One region of the Rhizobium sp. N122 genome, then DNA from elsewhere that is predicted to be linked to it. Evidence: predicted binding sites of a transcription regulator. Region 1 holds the regulator's gene; each other region holds the start of a gene.
The links. Region 1 encodes LexA, which represses DNA repair genes until DNA is damaged. Its sites were predicted from a motif close to TGTTCNNNNTGTGTTCNG; they were not measured.
Positions count from the first base shown of each region.

Region 2: ATY75_RS30815 (ImuA family protein) is a predicted target of LexA. The motif match lies at 2,621-2,638, and genes of this name have one in related genera.
Region 3: ATY75_RS23135 (ATP-dependent helicase) is a predicted target of LexA. The motif match lies at 2,631-2,648, and genes of this name have one in related genera.
Region 4: ATY75_RS25255 (UvrD-helicase domain-containing protein) is a predicted target of LexA. The motif match lies at 2,250-2,267, and genes of this name have one in related genera.

Region 1 is NZ_LOKU01000027.1:10,148-14,382, forward strand. It holds gene kdsA (3-deoxy-8-phosphooctulonate synthase) at 1-255, opposite strand, end outside; gene ATY75_RS19835 (VOC family protein) at 255-1,148, opposite strand; gene lexA (transcriptional repressor LexA) at 1,345-2,064, shown strand; gene ATY75_RS19845 (ComEC/Rec2 family competence protein) at 2,045-4,235, opposite strand, start outside.
Region 2 is NZ_LOKU01000068.1:5,702-9,936, forward strand. It holds partial or broken gene ATY75_RS30805 (SOS response-associated peptidase) at 549-1,318, opposite strand; partial or broken gene ligD (non-homologous end-joining DNA ligase) at 1,373-2,424, opposite strand; gene ATY75_RS30815 (ImuA family protein) at 2,699-3,451, shown strand; partial or broken gene ATY75_RS30820 (DNA polymerase Y family protein) at 3,372-3,596, shown strand; partial or broken gene ATY75_RS35370 (hypothetical protein) at 3,588-3,893, opposite strand; gene ATY75_RS30835 (transposase) at 4,180-4,235, opposite strand, start outside.
Region 3 is NZ_LOKU01000035.1:16,825-21,059, forward strand. It holds gene ATY75_RS23130 (enoyl-CoA hydratase/isomerase family protein) at 1-509, shown strand, start outside; gene ATY75_RS23135 (ATP-dependent helicase) at 523-2,583, opposite strand; gene ATY75_RS23140 (hypothetical protein) at 2,686-2,952, opposite strand; gene ATY75_RS23145 (BON domain-containing protein) at 3,127-3,387, shown strand; gene ATY75_RS23150 (hypothetical protein) at 3,445-3,705, shown strand; gene ATY75_RS23155 (DUF982 domain-containing protein) at 3,967-4,209, opposite strand.
Region 4 is NZ_LOKU01000045.1:95,442-99,676, reverse strand. It holds gene ATY75_RS25265 (PrkA family serine protein kinase) at 1-1,206, opposite strand, end outside; gene ATY75_RS25260 (VOC family protein) at 1,607-2,083, opposite strand; gene ATY75_RS25255 (UvrD-helicase domain-containing protein) at 2,310-4,235, shown strand, end outside.

The DNA of each region.
Region 1 (4,235 bases):
CATGCCCTTTTCAAGGCCGATGCCGCGCTCTGCCGACAGCGAGGTGCGGTTCGCCTTGTCGAAGGAACTCTTGTAAACGAGACCGATGCCGAGCTTTGCACAGAGCTCCTTCAGCGTGCCGGCAACCATGAAGGCATGGTCGCGGCTCTCCATCTGGCAGGGGCCGGCAATCAGCGACAGGCGGCCGGTATTGGAAAAGGTGACCTGGCCTGCGCCCGCGCCGATCCTGACTTCCGAATTCGTATCAGTGCTCATCATCTTTCCTCGAAGGCGAAAAGCGTGCCCTGCCCGGGCGCCGGCTTCACCAGAATACGATTGTTCTTGCGCGTGTAGGTCACTCCGTTAGCAGCCAAATGCGCTTCTGTCACGGCAAGATCGGCGACGGTGAAGCGGATGGCCCGGCCGCGCAGGCCGCGGTCGGCGGATGAGATGGCAAACTCGAAATAGGCCTCCAGCCCTTCCGGCGTCATCAGGCTGATTTTCGCATTCGGCGCCGCGATATTGACGCCGAAACTGGTTTTCTCGACGGCCGACTGCGCCATGACAAGGCTGACGAAACCGGCGAAGGCGGAGGCATCAGGCGCGCACAGCGCGATCTCGGCGATGCCGGTCACGCCATTGGCATGTGTCTCCAGCGCGCCGCGGTCGGCCGGCAATGGATTGATGCGTTGGCAGGTGAAGAGAAAGAAATCGGGTGCCCGCAGATCCGCGGCAAAGGCCAGTTTGAAGCTGCCGATGCCTTTGGAACCGTCCGGCATTTTCATCAGCCGGCTGAACTCCAGCATCTCGCCGGCGCTCAATCCGCCTGAAATGAAGCTTTGATGATCGAGGCCGGCATCCTCGGTGCCGAAAACCACGGCCGAAAGCCCCTCATCGCCGCAACGGAAGCGGAAGGCCCGGTTGCGGGCGGTGAAGACATTGCCTTGCCGCGCCGAGGACTCGCTCTCCTCGACGCTGGCGATACCGAGCGGCTCCAGATAGGTCTTGTCGGCGAAGAAGACGCAGGCATTTTCCGTTCCGAAGGGATGACGGGCATCGGCCGCAACGGTGAAGCCGAGCTTGCCGAGTCTTTCGCGCGCCAGATCGATATTGACGACCGGCAGCACGACATGATCCAGTGGGTGCGGCTTGGCGGAATTCGTGTTCATGATATCCCCTCCTGCAATTGCGAAGAGATGTGCGACGGCGCCTTCCTCAATGCAAGACATGGCGCCGATCCGGCGAATGAAAATAAAAATCTCAACGAGTTGGCGCCAAGTTTTACGGAAATTTAGCTACTTGCGGAACACATATGGAACATATAGTGTCTGTTCTGGATTTGTTTCAATCAGGGGTCACACGCCGATGCTCACGCGCAAACAACAGGAGCTTCTCCTTTTCATTCATGAGCGCATGAAGGAATCCGGCGTTCCACCGTCCTTCGACGAGATGAAGGACGCCCTGGATCTGGCCTCGAAATCCGGCATTCATCGCCTGATCACGGCGCTTGAGGAACGCGGCTTCATTCGCCGCCTACCGAACCGCGCCCGGGCGCTCGAGGTCATCAAGCTTCCGGAGGCCTATAGCCCCAGCATTCAGCCCCGGCGTGGTTTTTCGCCGAGCGTCATCGAGGGCAGCCTCGGCAAGCCCCAGCCGGTCGCCGCCCCCGCACCCGCAAAACCCGTCGCCGACAACGGCAACTCGGTCTCGGTGCCGGTCATGGGCCGAATCGCCGCCGGCGTTCCGATTTCGGCGATCCAGAACAACACCCACGACATCGTCGTTCCCGCCGACATGCTCGGCTCGGGTGAGCATTATGCGCTGGAGGTCAAAGGCGATTCGATGATCGACGCCGGCATCTTCGACGGCGACACGGTGATCATCCGCAACGGCAGCACGGCAAGTCCCGGCGACATCGTCGTCGCCCTCGTCGATGACGAGGAAGCGACGCTGAAGCGCTTCCGCCGCAAGGGCGCCTCGATCGCGCTTGAAGCCGCCAACCCGGCTTATGAGACCCGGATCTTCGGGCCAGACCGCGTCAAGGTGCAGGGCAAGCTCGTCGGTCTCATTCGCCGCTATCACTGACGCTGGACGGGCCGGTTTCGGCGAAACTATTGCTGCGCCAGTCATAGGCGCGATGGCGTATCCACGGCCGCGACAGGCTCTCGAATGCGGTTGCGACCTCCAGGCCGGCGTCCGCGAAGCGCAGCTCGACGGAACCGGTCCTGCGTAGCGTCTCACCGGTAAAGAGCGTCGCGCCCGAGCGGCAGCTATTGAAACGCAGGCGGACAGACGTGACGACGATATCGGAGGCATCGCAGGCCGGACCGAGATAGGCGGCATTGTCGATGACGGTGACGACGCGCCCATTGCCAAGCCTTGATGTGCACCAGGCCTTTTTGACACAGGAAAAGCGGTTTGTTTCACCGCCCGCCGCCGCCCGCATCGCCGTCCTCGCTTCGATCTGCTGATCGTGGGAAAGCCTGACGCGGCGGTCTTCTCCCTCCGGCGGGATAGCAGGGCCTTCCAACATCTTCGGTGGATGATGTGTCGGCAGGACCAGTGCTCTCTGCCACTGGTCGAAAATGAAATCCGGCGGGTTTTCGCGGTTGGAAGCCATTGCCGCCACTGCAACGAGCGCGACCAGACTGCCATCCTCCGAAATCACCAGATCCGGCGGCCGGGGGACCGGCAGAACCAGCAGGAAGAGCGTCGAGACGGCGAGGGTCGATGTGCCGGCATGGCGCAGCCGGGTGCGCAGCAGTGTCAGCAGCAGGAAGCCGGCCACGGCGACGGCGAAATACCAGGCGGGCAAACGGCCGACGCCGATATCGCCGCCCCAGCCGGACACCGTCTTGGCGACAGCGATCACCAGATCGAGGCCGAAGCCGACCACCTCCCAGAGCGGAGCGTCCAGGCCGAACGGCATGAGCAACATTGCCAGCAGCCCGGCCGGCATGACGATGAACGAGATGATCGGCATCGTCGCGAGGTTTGCCGGCAGGCCGTAGGCCGTCAACCGATGAAAATGCTCGATCGAAAACAGCGCCGTGGAAAAACCGCCGATCAGCGACGTCAGCAGGACGCCACCGAAGAAACCGGCGACCGCAACGACCGGCCGGAAGATCGGCAGCTTGAGCAACGCGTTTTCGCGGACGCGCCGGTCCTTCCACAACTGATAGCCCGATACCAATGCCAATGTCGCGGCAAAGGACATCTGGAAGCTCGGGCCCAGCACTTCGGAGGGTGAAATGGCGATGATGACAAGCGCCGAGAGAACGACATTGCGCAGGCTGATCGACGGCCGATCGAAGAAGACGGCGATCAGCATGATGGCCATCATGATGAAGGCGCGTTCGGCCGAGACCCCGAATCCGGAGATCAGGTAATAGGCGGTGACGGCGATGAGCGCGCCTGCGGCGGCGATCTTCTTTGTCGGATAGGCTTGGGCGACGCCCGGAAAGAGGCTGAGCAGCATCCGGAAGCCGACGAAGAAGATGCCGGCCGACAGCGCCATGTTGAGACCCGAGATCGCGACGATATGGGCGAGGCCCGACTGGCGCAGCGCCTCCGTCGTCGCATTCGAGATCGCGCGCCGCTCGTCGGTCACCAGGGCGGCGGCAAAGGCGCCGGTATCACCGGGCAGGATCGACCTGATGCGGTCGCCGATGCTGCTGCGCAGCCGGTAAAGCCATTCGAGCATAGCTTCCGACGTCGACCTTGCACCCTGCGGGCCCGCCTCCAAATCTTTCGCCGGAGCGCCGTAGAAGAAGCCGTTGGCGCCGATGCCGTCGAAATAGGCGCCGAAGGAGAAGTCATTGAGTTCGGGAAGTGCGGGGCCCGAGGGCGGCGTTAGCCGCGCCCTGCCGGTGATAATGTCGCCGATCTCGAAAGGCGTGTCGGCGCCGCGGACAATCGCGGTTACGCGCCCCGGCGGCCGCTTCAACTCCGGCTCGTCTGTGGCCCTGACGGCGAGAATGTAGCGCCAACGCCCACGGCCGTCGCCTTCGCGCCGTTCGACACGGCCGGTCAGCGTCGTCGTCACGGATGAATCGAGGATCACGGTCGATGCCCGCCAGCTCTCGAACTGTGCGCAGAGCATGCCGCAGACCACAAGTGCAAGCGCCAACAACGTCGCTCGCAACACGGCCCGGCTACGGTCGGTGATGAGAACCGCAATGGTCAGCACCGACAGCGAGAGCAGTAATGTCAAAAGCGGAAAATCGGATTCGGCCAGAAACCAGAAGGATGCGCCG
Region 2 (4,235 bases), on a different contig from region 1:
CCCTGCGGCCCGCCTTTTTTATAGGTGATATGTTTGAAAGGCTGCGCCAATCGCTGCCAGAGAGATGAGATATTGCGACATTGGAGGGAGAGCTGCACGGTCGGTTAAGCAGCAGGATAGTGGTCGACGGGCTCGTTTCCGTTCAAGGCGGCGACCTACTAATTGCTTGGTCGGCAGTGCTGCTCCCTTCAAGGCGTCCACCTAACCCCCGCCCAACTCATTTCTTCGGGACAACTTTTCGTTTCGAAAATAGTGGCCGAAAAACAAGCACAGGATTTATATTGCATTGCAACATGCGCATGGCTGCACTGCGATCTGAGCGCTGGCGGCCGGAGCGTCCTGTGGTATTTTCAGATTAACGAAGCGATGCACCTCCTCCCCCAAAGCTTCGTGTTTCAGGCGACCCACTCCTCCTCCCAAAGGGCGCCTGAGAGAACAGCGGCACTCCTCCTCCCAGCCGTTGTTCAATTCTTTCGAAAAGTCTGCCGCACCTCCTCCCGCGGCAGGCTTTTTCGTTTGTCCATACAATCAAGCTCAGAGTTCAGGCGTCAAAGCAGACTGCCCTGTTCCACCGGTTCTCCAGATGTCGAGACGATCGTGGATCCGTACGGCTCGCGTGAGGAAATGATTAGCGCGTCGTTCGGTAGAGGCCGTGCGAGATCCTTGGCCTCATCCCAAGGAGCCAGCATCCAGGTGTCGGTCTCCTCCTTCGTCAGCAACAGGATCGGCATGGCCTTCTCATGGATCGGCTTCACCAGGCTGTTGGGATCCGTGGTCAAAAACCCATAGAGGTCGTCGGTGGTCAGGCCGTCCCACTTTCGGACACTCTGCCATTGCGGCACATGATGCCAGCGAAAAACTTCAGCGACTTTTGCTCGTCGCGGGCGAACCAGGCATTTGGCACCTTACCACTTCCGCTTGGCTGGCTGGATCCGGTTCCGCGAAACTGGTGACCGGGACGAGGCATCTATTTTCGACGCCGAACCATCGCTTCCAATGTGGAAAACTGAGCTTGCGCACGTTGGTCGTACCGCGGTCGGCCTCCATGCGGATCAGTTCTTCGAGATCGAATGGCTTACCCTTGGCCGCAAGTTTCTCGGCTTTCGCTTTGGCGGCCTTCTGAGCGTGAAGCGCGGGGAGGGCAGTCCCCAGCGCGCATGAACCAACTGCTTCTTTCCCTCAAAGGTATTGCGGACGATCGGCCCCATCTGATCGGGGTTCATCTGGTATGCCCGCATTAGGTTGATCAGGCTTTCGGCGCGTCCTGGGCCCATTTCGCGACCCAGTCCCTGTCTTCCATGCGATAAAGATTGCACATAGCTACTCCGCTCGGCTCGACTGGTGGGAAATCTAGCGTATGGCGCTGATTTCGCTAGTCGAGCCGGAAGACGTCGGCATTGTCCTGGCGTTCGCGCAAACCCTTGTAGGATGGATGGCGAAGTTTCCCGTCTGTCGTCCAGGCGCGAAACTCGATCTCGGCAATCAGGGTCGGCTCGACCCAGACAACATCGGCACTTCCGGAATAGGGCAGGGGCGGCTGCTTTCGCTTCCAGCGCAGCTTGTCCAGCATCTTCCGCAACCGGATGGTTTCCGCTTCCTTGAAGCCCGTCCCGACACTTCCAACGTGGACGAGTTCGGCTCCGCGATAGGCAGCAAGCACCAACGAGCCAAAGCCGGCAGGGGATGCCGACGACTTCTCATAGCCGATGATGAGGAAAGCCTCGCTCTGGACGCATTTGATTTTCACCCAATCCCCGGTCCGGCCGGAACGATAGGGCCGATCGAGATGCTTGCCGACGATGCCTTCCAGGCCGAGGCGGCAGACGTGCTCAAGCAGGACGGCTGGTTCGACGTCGAGTGTCTCCGATAGCCGAAGGGCGGCGCCTTTGCCGGTCAACAGGTCATCGAGGAGATGCCGGCGCGACCGGTATCGACGCCGCGCAGATCGTGTCCGTCGAAATAGATGAGATCGAACGCGTGGAAGATCGCGTCGGAAGCTCGGTTACCCGCTTGTTTGCCGGATGCGCCGAGCGATTGCTGCAGCAGCCCGAAATCCGGCCGCCCCCCTGCGTCGAGCACAACGGCCTCGCCATCGATGATCATCGTCGCAGGCCCGAGCGCGCGGGCTGCCTGCTCGATGGCCGGAAATCGATGTGTCCAGTCATGGCCACCGCGGGTGAGGATCCGGATACCCTGCGGCTCGATATGAACGGCGAGGCGATAGCCATCCCATTTCAGCTCCCAGCTCCACTTGTCGCCCTTTGGAGGATGGGTCTTCAATTGCGCCAGCGCGGGCTCGACGCGGTCAGGCATCGCATCGAAAAGCAGCTGCGGCTGGGCCGGATTGCGCTTCTTGCGCGGCCGCGAACGGATCGGAGCCTCCGTGTCACGAAGAAGCGGTTTTGATCTCGGAGGCTTCGTCATGGTGGCAGTTCAGCAGAAAAAGCTTAAAGACACTGTGACGATACGGCATTTGTCCCCGCAATCCACACCGGAGAGGTGCAGGGGCTACAAAAAAACTCAGCCGGCGCTACCGGCCTGATTCTCATGGATATTCTTCGGTTCCTCGTGGGCAGGATAATATTCCCATCCTTCCGGTTGCTTGACTCTTCAGTTTGGCGGGAACAGAAACAGAACATCCGCATTTTGCTCGACATGATGTCGGCCGCCAACACGACCTTGAAGGGAGCCGTGAACGATGACTGCTGCCCGCGAACGGGTGATTTCCGATTTGCGCGAGCGCATCGCCTCGCTGGAAGGCGTGTCAGTCAGAAAGGCTGGCTGTCTTTCCTTCGGCGTGCCGGAAATCGATGTGGTCCTCCCAGGCGGTGGCCTTGCCTATGGCGCCCTGCATGAGTTTGCCGGCGGCGGGCAAGGCACGGTGGATGGAGCCGCGGCAGCGCTTTGCGCAGCTGGCATCGCGGCGCGCACCAAAGGTCCTGTGATCTGGTGTCTGACGCGGCCGGACCTGTTTTTTCCCGCACTCGCTGAGGTCGGGCTGCATGCGGACCGGGTGATCTTCGTCGAGTCCGACAAGGAAGAGGATGTGCTCGCCAATATGGAGGAAGGACTGTCTTTCGGCGGATTGGGTGCTGTCGTCGGTGAACTCGTCCGCCTGCCGATGGTCGGCTCGCGCCGGCTGCAGCTGGCGGCCGAGAGAACAGGGACGATGGCGCTCGCCGTCCGACGCTGGCGCAGGCAGACGGAGGCGAATGATTTCGGGCAGCCGACGGCATCGACCACCCGGTGGCGGGTGAGCGTCATGCCGTCGGAGGAGCTGCCAGTGCCGGGTGTCGGAAGGCCCCAATGGTTGCTGGAACTGATGCGCGTAAAAGCGGGTGAATGTGCTGAATTTCTCGTAAGGGCGTGCGATGACAAGGGTTGTCTCGATCTATCTCCCGGATCTGCCGACGGACCGCATTCGTCGCGCCGATCCGTCCATTCCGCCTGAACAGCCAGTCGCCGTGATTGCCAGGAGCGGCTGGAAGCGCTGGGTGTCGGCCGCCGACGTGGCTGCCAGACAAGCCGGCGTTCATGTCGGCATGCCTGCGGCGAAAGTGCAGGCGTTGTTTCGCGGCCTGATGCTGGTCGATGCGGTATTCGTGCGTGTCGAAATCGATGTCGAGCTCCTCCAGCAGGATGATGGTGAAGCGTCCGAAGATCTCGGTCTCACCTTCCAGCCGGTACGCGGCATATTCGTCGTCGCCGGCAAGAACGCTCCGCTCCAATGCCATGATGGTCCGGATACGACCGGCAGCCGCCTCATGCCCTTCGAGCAGTCGATCATGGAGCTTTCGCGAGACGTCGGTATCGCAGCCGAAGCGGTTTGCCAGGACGACGAGCCGGAAACCGGAAAGCTTGGTGTAGAGCGCAAGGTTCTGGTCAGATGGCATTGTGTGATCTCCTTCATCTTGATGACGGAGACCGGCCACTCTGTTGCAAAGAGGGGTTCAAGGACCGCGGAACGCGGCTTGCAAGCGGGGGGAACCAATTTTTTCGGGAAGCGAAGTGCAACGCAGCGGCGGAAAAATTGGGGAGACCGCGCCGTCCTTGACGCCGGATTTGCTGGAGTAAACTGGGACGTCAGAGAGAGAAGAGACCCACGGTCCCGGAGGGGGCGTGACCGTATCCGGCGTGAGCCGGAGGGTGCCGACCCAGACTGAAAGGATTTGAAGCCCTTCACGGGCGGGTCAGCTTCTTGATAAACTGGTGGTCCTGCTCCATCGTATTGTTGA
Region 3 (4,235 bases), on a different contig from region 1:
ATTGTCACATCGCATCGTCGCGGCTCGGCGCGGTGATCGAGGCGCTGTCGGCGCTGCCCCGCGGCAGTGCATCCAGCGACGTCGATACGCTCTTGCAGCAGCTTGCGGAACCTGCCGGAGAAAGCCGGCTCAGGCAGAACGCGGCGATGATCGACCGCGCCTTTCGTTTCGACAGCGTCGAGCAGATCCTGGCAGCCCTTGCCGGAGAGGAGGGCGACTTCGCCGCCGAGACGCGCCGGGTGCTGCTGACGCGCTCGCCGACCAGCCTGAAACTTGCTTTGGCACTGCTGAGAGCCGGCCGCCGCAGCGCCTCGCTGGCCGAATGCCTCGGCCGTGAACTCGGCGCCTGCCTGCAGATGCTCGATAATCCGGATTTCTTCGAAGGTATCCGCGCCGCCGTCATCGACAAGGACCGCAACCCGAAATGGTCGCCGGCCTCAGTCGAGGCGGTGGGAGCTGGAAGGATCGAGCATTTTCTGAACCCGGCCGAACCGCCGCTGTCTCTCTGAGACGACAGTCGATTTATCGCCACATGCCGCGCATGCGGGCGCCGACATCGATGCGCATCTGCCGCACATGGGCTTGCGCGGCGGTCTCCGATTTCACCTGCGGCCAGCTGCAGGCCTCGAAGAACTGCAGCAGCGTTGCCGGAATGAAGCGGCTGCGCGAGGCATAGACGTGCCGGTCGCCCTGCGCATTCTGCCCATAGGTGAAGAAGCGCTGCGGCACGACGAGGTCGAGACCGTCGCGCGCACGGGTCATCGCCACATAGAGCAGCCGGCGCTCCTCCTCGATTTCGGCGCTGGCGCCGACGGCGAGATCGCTCGGAATGCAGCCGTCGACGACATTCAGCATGAAAACCCTCGTCCATTCCTGACCCTTGGCGGAATGGATTGTGGAAAGGATGAGATAGTCCTCGTCGAGCAGCGGCACGCCGGCCTGATCGCTGGTCGCATCCGGCGGATCGAGGGTGAGTTCGGTGAGGAAACGCTCGCGCGAGGCATAACCGCCGGCAATCTGCTCGAGCTGCAAGAGATCGGCCTGCCGCGTCGCGGCGTCCTCATGCAGCCGCTCCAGATGCGGCGCGTACCATTGCCGCGCCAGCTCGATCTCCGCGGGCCAGCCGGCCTTGCCGGATTTCATCTCCTGCAGCATCGAAACGAAAGCCGTCCAGTCCTCGCCGGAGCGCGGCGGCGCCGGCATGGCGGCGAGCGCGGCGAGCGGGCTCGCATCCTCGGCCATCAGGTCGAGCGCCTTCTGCGCCGTCGACGGTCCGACGCCCGGCAGGATCTGCATCAGCCGGAAGCCCGCCACCCGGTCGCGTGGGTTCTGGGCGAAGCGAAGGGCGGCCAGCATGTCCTTGACATGGGCGCTATCGAGAAATTTCAGCCCGCCGAACTTGACGAAGGGAATGTTGCGCCGGGTCAGCTCGACCTCGAGCGGCCCGCTGTGATGCGAGGCGCGGAACAGCACGGCCTGCTGCTTGAGCGTCAGGCCTTCCTCGCGATTGTCGAGCACCATGTCGGCGATATAACGCGCCTGCTCGGCCTCGTCGCGCACAGTGACGAGGCGCGGCCGCTCGGTGGACTGTCGCTCGGTCCGGAGATTCTTGGTGAAGCGCTCCGAGGCGAGATCGATGACGGCGTTGGCGGCTGCCAGGATCGGCTGCGTCGATCGATAGTTGCGGTCGAGCGTGACGATATTGGCGGGCGGGCTGAAGGCGGCGGGAAAATCGAGGATGTTGCGCACTGTCGCCGCGCGGAAGGAATAGATCGACTGCGCATCGTCGCCAACGACGGTCAGCCCCTGGCCTTGGGGTTTCAGCGCCAGCAGGATCGAAGCCTGCAGCCGGTTGGTATCCTGATATTCGTCGACCAGCACATGGTCGAAGCGGCTGCCGATATCCTCGGCAATCGAGCTCTCGCCGACCATCTGCGCCCAGTAGAGCAACAGGTCATCGTAATCGAGCACGTTCTGGCTCTGCTTGGCTTCGACATAGCAGGCGAAAAGCTCGCGCAGCTGTTGTTCCCAGGTCGCGCACCACGGAAAGGCGGCGCGCAGCACCTGGTCGAGCGCGGTCTCCGAATTCACCGCCCTGCTATAGATGGCAAGGCAGGTTCCTTTGGCCGGAAACCGGCTTTCGGTCTTGGAGAAGCCGAGATCGTGCCGGATGAGGTTCATCAGGTCGGCGCTGTCTTCGCGGTCATGGATGGTGAAATCGGCATCGAGGCCGATCTGCTGGGCATAGTCGCGCAGCAGCCGCGCGCCGATGCCGTGGAAGGTGCCCGACCAGTGAAGCGCATCGGCCATCACGCCGGCATTCGTACCCAGCACATCGCGGCAGATGCGCTCGACGCGCCGCGCCATTTCGGCGGCGGCCCGCCGCGAGAAGGTCATCAGCAGGATGCGGCGCGGATCGGCGCCCTTGACGATCAGATGCGCGACCCGGTGCGCCAGCGTATTCGTCTTACCCGAGCCGGCGCCGGCAATGACCAGCAGCGGCCCGGCAATATGGCTGCCGTCGGTGAGCGTGCCATGCTCGACGGCCATGCGCTGCTGGGGATTGAGCTTTTCGAGATACATCCAGCCGTCCGGTCGGGCTCCCGCAGAATCACTGGGGAAAGATTAGATGTTCCTTGAATGTTCGCGATTTCCGCCGCTGTCAAGTCGGGAACCGGGCAATCCTCAGTCGGGGAAATCCGGCCCCACCACGCGCCGCACCAGCTTCAGGCTGCGATCCTGCTGAAGAATATAGGTTTCCTCGACGCGCTGGCCGGTCCCGTTGTAGAACTGGTGGTGGACGGCGCTGCCGACCGGCGATTTGGTAAGCTTCGTCCGCGGCTGGCCGCCATAGGTGATGCTGCCGGGAATGGGATCCAGCGCCGGGCTATCGGCCGACGAGCAGCCGGCCAGCAACACTCCGGCAAACAAAACGGGCAGCAGCACTTTCATCGTCGTCATCCCTCTTTCGGCTGCAGAAAGATATGGAAGCCGCGGCACCTTCCGCCAAGAGTGGGCCAAGCCTGACGCGCAGAAATCATGCGAATATCCGGTCGAGACCGGCGGGCCGCAACGAAAGCGCTGTTGCGGCGTTAACCGGATATACCAATCTCAGGAGACGCTTCAGTGATCGGGTATCCTGTATTCCCCGACCATGACGAGCCCGGCCGGCAGGGCCATGGTGATGCGGCGACACGTGCTTCGGTGGAGGGCGCTCTTCATGCCGCCGATGATCTCGACGCTGCGGAAATTGCTGTGAGCATGCTCGGTTCGTTTGTCGTTCTCGAAGGTTTCGTGCGCCGGCGCGGCGATGTCGAGCGGGCGGTCGGGATCGCCGAGAGCATCGTCGGCCGCGGTTATGTGCACAGTCGCCTGTTGCGGCGCTGAGGGAACCAAGTTCCCTCCTGCGGGTTGAAATGCCGGATCGAAACGCTGGAGACCCTCATGCAGTCGCTTCCTCGCCTCTCGGCAATCACCTTGATGTGGGCCGGTGTCTTTGCCGGCTCCGCCTATGCCGCGCTCGAAACCGGCACGAATTATTCGGCGCTGCCGAAGGATCAGATCGCCCTCAACGAATATACCGGAGCCGTCGCCTGCACGCCGCCAGAGCCGCACTACCTCCCCTCCTTCATCCGCGCGGGAGACGGCACGATCATCGGCGTCGGATATGTCGAGGTGGAGAAGGAGGGCGCCACAGACTGTTGAGACAGCCCGCTCGAACGAGGCTCGCCTGCGTTGCCGCAGAGGTGACGAGCCTCTGACCATCATCATGATGGCTGGGCATTTCTATGAATGGACCTATCCCGGGCGCAACGCCCGTTGCACCAAAACCCGCCACAAGTTCGATGCAGGGTTAAGTAAATTAAAGCGTTGCCCCGTTCCGGCACACTCCGTTTACGGAAATGCCGGCCTGAGTACGTTCAACGGCGGAGCGCGCTTTTGCGTCCTGTCGGACGCTTGGGCGCTCTAATGCAGCTTCAGCTTCGCCTCTTCGGCCGCCGCCAGAAACTCGGCTCTCGCCTCTTCCACGCTCTTGCGCCCATCGAGCGCTGCCCGGCAGGTGCTGCGGGCCTTGATATAACGCAGCCCGCGCGAATTCGGCCAGAAATCCGCCAGGCATTTCAACGCATCGAACGGACCATTGACCGTTCTAAGATCGGCTCCCTCGAAACCGACCTTGACCGGGCTGTTCCATTTTTCAGTTGCCATCGATGCTCCTCCACGATTGTCGACAG
Region 4 (4,235 bases), on a different contig from region 1:
GCGCGGATCGGTTTCTTTCAGGCTCTCGCCGTCATAGGTGCGCATCTTCGAGAAGAATGTCGAGTTCTCGTGTTTGCGCAGCCGTGACAACACCGAAAAACGGGCTAGCATTTCGAGCGTTGCCGGGGCGCATGGCGTATCGGCGAGTTCCGATCCCTCGATCAGCTTTTCGTAAATCTTCTGCTCTTCCATCACCCTCAGGCAATAAGGCACCTTGATCACGCAGATGCGGTCGATGAAGGCCTCGTTGTTCTTGTTGGCCTTGAAGGTCTGCCATTCCGCTTCGTTCGAATGCGCGAGCACGATGCCCGAAAAGGGTATGGCGCCGATATTCTCGGAGCCGATATAGTTCCCCTCCTGCGTCGCCGTCAGCAGCGGATGCAGCATCTTGATCGGCGCCTTGAACATTTCGACGAATTCGAGAATGCCCTGGTTGGCGCGGTTGAGGCCGCCCGAATAGCTGTAGGCATCGGGATCGTTCTGGGAGTAGGTCTCCAGCTTGCGGATATCGACCTTGCCCACCAGCGACGAGATATCCTGATTGTTCTCGTCTCCGGGCTCGGTCTTGGCGATGGCGATCTGGCGCAGCCGCGACGGCTGAATTCTGACGACACGGAAGCGGGAAATATCGCCGCCGAAGTCGTCGAGCCGCTTCAGGCACCACGGGCTCATCAGCCCGTTCAGACGCCGCAGCGGGATGCCGTATTGCTCCTGCAGCAGCGACCCCATCGTTTCCGAATCGAAAAGGTTGAGCGGGCTTTCGAAAACCGGGCTGATCTCGTCGCCCGCCTTCAGCACGTAGATCGGATGAACCTCCATCAATTGCTTCAGCCGCTCCGCGAGCGACGACTTGCCGCCGCCGACCGGGCCGAGCAGATAGAGGATCTGTTTGCGTTCCTCGAGCCCTTGCGCCGCGTGCCGGAAGAAGGAAACGATTCGTTCGATCGTCTCTTCCATGCCGTGGAAGCCGGTAAAGGCCGGATAAATCCGGATCGTCCTGTTCATGAAGATCCGGCCAAGCCGCGCATCCCTGGCGGTATCGACCATCTGCGGCTCGCCTATCGCCGCGAGCAGACGCTCCGTCGCATTGGCATAGGCGATTGGGTCCTTTTTACAGAGATCGAGATACTCGGCCACCGACATATCGGTTTCGCGGCGCGCTTCGTAACTGCGCGTAAAGGCATCGAATACGGATTCGTTCAGCATGGGCCCTCCAGTAAGGTTATGCCGCAGGCTTCAAAGTCGTATAACCATCGAGATGGCTACGACGTTCCTAAGAATCAATAATTTCGTAGGTATATTCGACGCTCACCGGACGTTTCTTGCAACGCACAAAAGCGTGCATGCACCGGTTATTTTTACTCTACGAAACTGTTTCTCATTATAGTTGAAAAAAGCACCCGTGCGGTATCAGCACATTTCGCGACGTGACAGAAAGATGAAAAGGGTGTGCAATGTCGCCCGTGATTCGAACTCTCGAAAAATCGACGATTGCCAGCCAAATCTGCGCAGAGTCGATGCCGGGCAGCATGTGCGGATCCTTCTGAGATGACGAAAAACGGGCGCATCCGCGCCGATCATTGAGATCATGCGCCCGCCGGCGAATTCAGCCGTTGAATGCCTTTTCCAGCGCAGCGACATCGATCTTGACCATGCCGAGCATCACCTCGGTCACGCGCTTGGCCCGCTCGCGGTTGTCGTCGGCAATCATCTCGGAAAGTATGCGCGGCACGATCTGCCAGGACAGGCCCCAGCGATCCCTGAGCCAGCCGCAGGCCTCCGCCGTGCCGCCATTGGCGAGGAAGGCGTCCCATATCCGATCGATCTCGGCCTGACTTTCCAGGAGAATCGCGATCGAGAAAGAATGATTGAAGCTGTCGAGCGGGCCCGCCTTCATCGCCAGGAAGGCCTGATCGCCGAGCGTGAACTCGATCAGCTCGACGCTGCCGGGAGGCCCGCTCGGCGTTTCCGCCGGAAGGATGGTGGTGCGGCCGATGCTGGATTCCGGGATGACGGACACATAAAATTCGACGGCTTCGCGCGCTTCCTGCGCGAACCAGAGATTTGAAACGACCTTCGCCATGATGCAGCCTCCTTGTTGACGGTAGATCCGGACCATTGTCCGATGATCCAAGGACGCCCCGCCGACGCGGTTTCCGACAAGTGCGGCTGAAATTTTCCGTCGGGTCGCCTTTCTCTATCAAGCAGCCTTGCCGCCATGCGCAAACCCCTTGGGATAGCGGCGGCTTGGGAATGAAAGCAGAACATCTTTTCTGGTCTTTCCTTCCCGAATCACTACATTACGCGCCATGAGCAATAGTTTCGACGATATTCCCTTCTTCGACGAAGAGCCGGGCGAGATGGCGCGCAAGCCGCAGCCGCCTGCCGCCCCGGCTGGAAGGGCGCCCGCCACCGGTGGCATTGCCGCCCGCGCCATGGCGGCGCGCGACGGCGGCAGCCGGCCAGATTATCTCGCCGGGCTGAACCCCGAACAGACCGAAGCCGTCGAAACGCTGGAAGGCCCGGTCCTCGTGCTTGCCGGCGCCGGCACCGGCAAGACGCGCGTGCTGACGACCCGTATTGCCCATATCCTCAATACCGGCCGCGCCTTCCCCTCGCAGATCCTCGCCGTCACCTTCACCAACAAGGCCGCCCGCGAGATGAAGGAGCGCATCGCGCTGCTCGTCGGCGGCGCCGTCGAAGGCATGCCCTGGCTCGGCACCTTCCACTCGATCGGCGTCAAGCTTCTGCGCCGCCACGGCGAGCTCGTCGGCCTGCGTTCCGATTTCACCATTCTCGATACCGACGATGTCGTCCGCCTGATCAAGCAGTTGATCCAGGCCGAAGGCCTCGACGACAAGCGCTGGCCTGCCAAGCAGTTCGCCGGCATGATCGATACCTGGAAGAACAAGGGTCTCGGCCCTGCCGACATCCCCGAGGGCGATGCCCGCGCCTTTGCCAATGGCCGCGGCCGCGACCTCTATTTCGCCTATCAAGCGCGCCTGACGACGTTAAACGCCTGCGATTTCGGCGACCTGCTGATGCATCCGATCGCGATCTTCCGCAAGAACCCGGATCTCCTGAAGGAATATCACGGCCGCTTCCGCTACATCCTCGTTGACGAGTATCAGGACACCAACACCGCGCAATATATGTGGCTGCGGCTGCTCGCCCAGCGCGCCAAGGGCGAGCCGCAGAACGTCTGCTGCGTCGGCGACGACGACCAGTCGATTTATGGCTGGCGCGGCGCCGAGGTCGACAACATCCTGCGCTTCGAAAAGGATTTCCCCGGCGCCAAGGTCATCAAGCTTGAGCGCAACTACCGGTCGACCGAACATATCCTCGGGGCTGCCGCCCATCTGATCGCCCATAATGAAGGGCGGCTCGGCAAGACGCTGTTCACAGACCGCTCCGATCCTGATGACGTCAAGGTGCAGGTGCACGCCTCCTGGGATTCGGAGGAGGAAGCCCGCGCCATCGGCGAGGAGATCGAGCAGCTCCAGCGCGGCAAGCATCTGCTGAACGACATGGCGATCCTCGTGCGCGCCTCCTTCCAGATGCGCGAATTCGAAGACCGCTTCGTCACCCTCGGCCTCAACTACCGCGTCATCGGCGGCCCGCGCTTCTACGAGCGCCTGGAGATCCGCGATGCCATGGCCTATTTCCGCCTCGTCGCTCAGGCCTCCGACGATCTCGCCTTCGAGCGCATCATCAACACGCCGAAGCGCGGCCTCGGAGATACGACGGTGCGCGCACTGCATGATTATGCGCGTGCCCGTGATATCCCGATGCTGGCGGCCGCCGCCGACATCATCGAAACCGACGAGTTGAAGCCGAAGGCGCGCAAAGCCCTCTTCGACGTGATTCAATCTTTCCGCCGGTGGCAGGAACTGCTTGAAAACACACCGCATACCGAACTTGCCGAGCAGATCCTCGAAGAGTCCGGCTATACCGATATGTGGAAGAACGACAAGAGCGCCGAAGCGCCCGGCCGCCTTGAGAACCTCAAGGAACTGATCCGCTCGATGGAAAGCTTCGAGTCGATGCGCGGCTTTCTCGAGCATGTCTCTCTCGTCATGGATGCCGAGACCAACGAGAACCTCGATGCCGTCTCGATCATGACGCTGCACTCGGCCAAGGGCCTGGAATTCGACACCGTCTTCCTGCCGGGCTGGGAGGAAGGCCTCTTTCCGCATCAGCGTTCGCTGGATGAAAGCGGCCGTGCCGGCCTGGAA